2 regions of the Paenibacillus sp. FW104-T2 genome follow, and region 2 is predicted to be linked to the other one. Evidence: riboswitches for the same ligand, from Rfam matches in the RefSeq annotation. Region 2 holds a riboswitch; the other holds the start of a gene.

Region 1 (2,469 bases), on a different contig from region 2:
GCTGTATACGAAACCAGCGTTACAATTGTGATTGTAATTCCCGCGAGCAGACCAGGCAGTGCCTCGGGAAGCAGTACACGTCTTACAATCTGTCCGGTGGATGCACCCATGGCCTGAGCCGCCTCGATGACACCACGGTCTACTTCACGCAGCGTTGTCTCAACCAACCTTGCAAAGTAAGGAGCAGCTGCGATGACGAGCGGCGGTATCACGCCAAGCACCCCAGTGGCTGTACCGACGAGTGAACGTGTAAACGGAATGAGGGCAACAATCAGAATAATAAATGGTACTGATCTCAGTATATTAACAATAATGGATAACACGGTGTAGATTGTACGTGACTGGATGGAAGCCGATCTTGCTGTCATGAATAGCAGCACACCCAGCGGCAACCCGATAATGATGGTGAACAAACCGGAAGCTCCCAGAATTTGCAGTGTTTCAATGGAGGCCTTACCGATCTCTTCCCAACGTACAGTTGAAAAATCCATATTAACGAAGCACCTCCACATCAAGCCCTTGCTCTTTCAATTCCTGCACAGTCCGGCTGATCGCATCCGCATCGCCTTCAAACCGCACGGTCAACTGACCATATGGAATCTGTTTGATCCTTGAGATGGTTCCTTGCAGAATGGCAAAGTCCACTCCGGTCTGACGAACGGTTCTCGACAGAATGGCTTCATACGTCTTCTCACCCAAAAACGAAATTTTGACCAATTGTGATCGGCCATCCTGCTGTACTGTTCCTCCCGCATGTGCCATTGCTGCTTCTTCCAAGAGAAGCTCAGAATCGTGATCACGCTGCATGAAGTCACGTGTGATGGCATGCTGTGGTTTAAGGAAGACATCCGTTACAGGGCCTTGCTCCACAATTCCCCCCTGATGAATGACAGCAACTTGATCACAAATGCTCTGAATAACATGCATCTCATGCGTGATCAAAACAATCGTGAGATTGTATTTCTGATTAATGTCCAGCAGCAGCTTCAGAATTGAAGCTGTCGTCTGCGGATCAAGGGCAGATGTCGCTTCGTCACAGAGCAGAACGGCAGGATCGCTGGCAAGTGCCCGGGCGATACCAACTCTTTGTTTCTGTCCACCTGACAGCTGAGCCGGATATTTGCTGCTATGATGCTCCAATCCAACGAGAGTCAGCATCTCCTTCACCTTGCGGTCAATATCAGCTTTAGGTGTATTCACCAGCTTTAGGGGAAAAGCTACATTGTCATATACTGTAGCCGAGGATAACAGATTAAAATGCTGAAATATCATGCCAATCTTGCGTCGCTGCTTCTGCAGCTCTGTCTTATGGAGACCGGTTAGGTTGACTCCATCTACCCATACCTCACCAGATGTTGGTCTTTCGAGCAGGTTGATACAACGGATCAATGTACTTTTCCCTGCACCCGAGTGTCCAATCACTCCGAATATTTCACCTTTACCGATCTTTAGATCCAAATCGGCTAAGGCTGTCGTTTGTTTTGGACCTCTGCCATACGTCTTGGTTAATCCTTTTAATTCGATCAATATGACTTCTCCTTCCCACCGCCTACATGTATCTTTACCCGAATGAAAGGAAAACTCCCCTCTGACATATAAAAAAGAGCCCTTTTGCAGAAACAAAAAGGGCTCTTCACGCGAAAGAATATACCTTCTCATCTGCCAAAATCGTGCTGTGCACCATTTTGTAGGAATTAGCACCTAACATCTATAATGTATGACTGGTCGTCATGTCGTTATAAATCGGTTGCCGGGCTTCATCGGGCCTGTCCCTCCGCCGCTCTCGATAAGAAATATTAAATTTATAAGTTCAGTGGTAAAATGTAAATGGTATGCATGTTAATGTCATGTAACGCTTAATTAGAAACTCAGTATAATCCAAGTATTCCGCTTTGTCAAAGGTAAATATTACACAATTATTTTGCCAGTTCTGACATGCCCTGCTTGTGCCACATTTTATTGATGTAACCATAAGCCGCTTTTAGCGTTTCGCAAACCATATCCACGCCCTGACACAATTCCTCCAGGTGCTGATCTAGATCTTCAAGCTTCACTTTCCCCTGCAACGTTTGATGAAGCTGCCACAGATCATCCTGCATCTCGGAATTCATGTAGTGAATCTCCATATTCCGACGTTTGCGCAGTTTACTCATCGGTTCCCGGTATGCATCCTTAATTTTAATTAATTCAACAGCAAGATCATTATGCATTTTCGAATACCCAAACTGTCTCATCACGGTAAAATACGAAAAATGGGATTTCACCTTGGATGTGTTCAGATTAAATATTTCATTTAGTACCGTGCCTGTCTTATCTAGAATCGCAAAACAACGAATAAACCCATCCTTGTAGAAGTAAACATATCGGGCGTACTCGGCCTTCTCCTCAATGGTCATATCATCGGTGGAGCCAGCCCTGACCCTCTGGCGGAAGTGGGAAGCAGCGAAGCAGGCCTGCTCCAGCTCGTCC
Region 2 (2,469 bases):
GATCATTCGTGTCCACGTAGCTTGCCGTTACGCCAAAACGAGACAGGATACGCTCTAGAAGACGATACGTTCCCCCGTATAGATCCAGCGAGACAATCAGATGATCGCCCTGTCCAAACATGGCGAAGATCGTTTGCAGCGCTGCCATGCCCGAGCTACAGGCAAAACCGGCATCACCGGATTCGAGTGCAGCTGCAGCCTCTTCCAGTACCTTACGCGTTGGATTGGTCGTACGAATGTAGTCAAAGCCTGTGCTCTGCCCGAGCTTTGGATGGCGGAACGCCGTTGATTGATAGATGGGGAAATTCACGGCACCAGTTCCCGGTTCATTGACGGATCCGATTTGAGCCAAGCGGCTTTCGATTTTCAACTTATTGTCTTCCATTGCAGTATCCTCCTGTAATCTCGATTAGATTTGCGGGCCAATATCGTAAGGCGTCTCCTGATACACATAGTAATTGAGCCAATTAGAGAATAATAAGTTTGCATGTGCCCGCCAGGTTGCCGGAGGAACACGGGATGGATCGTCGTTTGGAAAATAGTTTCTTGGCAGTGCGATATCCAATCCCTTGGATGCATCGCGGTCATATTCCCATTTCAAGGACAATGGATCATACTCCGCATGCCCTGTCACAAAAATTTGTTTGCCGTCTTTGGTGGCAACCAGGAAAATGCCAGCTTCCTCCGATTCGGCCAAAATTTCGAGGTTATCGTTCTTCTCAATATCCTCGCGCCGAACTTCGGTATGACGGGAATGTGGGACATTGAACACTTCATCAAATCCGCGAAGCAGCTGTACGTGAGATTTGTTAATCGTATGTGGAAATACGCCAAAACACTTCTCTTCCAGCGCTACCTTAGGTACACCGAAATGATGGTACAGACCAGCCTGAGAAGCCCAACAGATGTGCATGGTCGATGTGACGTTGGTTTTGGTCCAATCGAAGATCTCCTGGATTTCCTTCCAATAATTCACGTCTTCGAAATCCATTTGCTCAACAGGGGCACCTGTAATGATCATCCCGTCAAAACGGCGGTGTTCAATCTCATCAAAGGTTTTATAGAAAAGATTCAGATACTCCTGTGACGTGTTCTTCGATATGTGGGACTTGGGATGAACCAGAACGATATCAACCTGTATAGGGGTATTCCCCACCAAACGAAGCAGCTGGGTTTCTGTTGTTTCCTTGGTAGGCATCAGGTTTAATATAGCAATGCGTAGTGGACGAATATCCTGCTGGTAAGCATGTGTCTCGTCCATTACGAAGATGTTCTCACCTGCGAGGACTTCCTTGGCAGGCAGTGCGTCTGGAATTTTAATTGGCATGATGTACAAACTCCTCCTTGTGCATAGATAGATGCAGCCATCACAGGCTTGATGTGTTTCACATCAAATCGTTCTAGACTGCCATGAGCTTGTCTATAGGTGGAGAATTGCAAATAGCGCAACGCTCTAACCTGACAAACTCAAGTTCCATAGCGAAAATCAGTGCTGAGAAGTCGGTGCATATAACAAAGACCTTCCTCGGATTCCGAGAAAGGTCATATGTAAATAGATATGCGCCTCTCTCATCTCTCAGTTACAACAGTGCCTCAATGGACACTTAGTCGCTGCAAGAATTAGCACCGTGCGGTATACCGCCGGTTGCCGGGTTTCATCGGGCCAGTCCCTCCACCTACTCTTGATAAGATTTCGCCTTATTCAATTGTGTATTTAGTGTACTTCACCGTCTACTTTAAAACATTAATCCTCTCACGTCAAGCATGTAGTTTTATGTCTGTTCATGTAGGCCGGAACCGTTTGTCTATCGCTGTCATACACTGCTTCAGGGCGCGAAATAGACACATTTTTGCGCTTGAAAGCACCATGTACCAGCGGTATACTAAACAAGTGTTGCAAACCCTTATGTGAGAGGTGACATATTCAATGGATGGCGACCCGAGGCCTGACTGTCAGCCGTATTCCGACAAACTGCATAGAGAATTGACATCAGCATGCCGGCAGCGGGACGTTATTTCCGTTTGGTTATAGAGCGAACGCAGTCCTGACATCCAGGCTCCGCTGCCGACCGGCTGATCTGTTCTTTTTGCGCCCATATTGATGAAAATCCGCCTGTTTGGCGGGTGCAGAAGGAGTGGATGAACGATGAAAATCCGGTTGGTAAACAACGGTGTATTTATCCCGGTGGACGATATTGAGCAGGCGCTGACGCCACCAGCTGAGGGATTTTACTGGATCGATGCAGACGTTGATGATCTGGCGGTACTTCAGCCGCTGTTCATGATGCATGATCTGGCTGTAGAGGACTGTTTGAGTGATGAAGAACAGCGTCCGAAGATTGAAATTTATGAGAGCCATTATTTTATTGTCGTAAACAGCATTCGTTTTGATGACGAAGAGATCTTTTTGCGTGCGGTTAACCTGTTTCTAGGGAGACACTACATCATTAGTGTTACGAAGCAGAAAGT

Evidence for each region. A riboswitch is a leader RNA that binds a small molecule or an ion and turns the genes downstream of it on or off. The one in region 2 is predicted to bind S-adenosylmethionine.
Region 1: linked by a shared signal. The riboswitch ahead of AC3WQ3_RS09135 (methionine ABC transporter ATP-binding protein) and the one ahead of metA (homoserine O-acetyltransferase MetA) in region 2 are both predicted to bind S-adenosylmethionine.

What each region holds. Positions count from the first base shown of each region.
Region 1 covers NZ_JBYTCE010000005.1:281,737-284,205, forward strand. Annotated here, with positions in the region: gene AC3WQ3_RS09130 (methionine ABC transporter permease) at 1-491, opposite strand, end outside; gene AC3WQ3_RS09135 (methionine ABC transporter ATP-binding protein) at 493-1,527, opposite strand; SAM riboswitch class I at 1,653-1,793, opposite strand; gene AC3WQ3_RS09140 (Cthe_2314 family HEPN domain-containing protein) at 1,917-2,469, opposite strand, start outside.
Region 2 covers NZ_JBYTCE010000011.1:45,548-48,016, forward strand. Annotated here, with positions in the region: gene AC3WQ3_RS15380 (PLP-dependent transferase) at 1-385, opposite strand, end outside; gene metA (homoserine O-acetyltransferase MetA) at 410-1,327, opposite strand; SAM riboswitch class I at 1,567-1,692, opposite strand; gene AC3WQ3_RS15390 (hypothetical protein) at 1,954-2,097, opposite strand; gene corA (magnesium/cobalt transporter CorA) at 2,147-2,469, shown strand, end outside.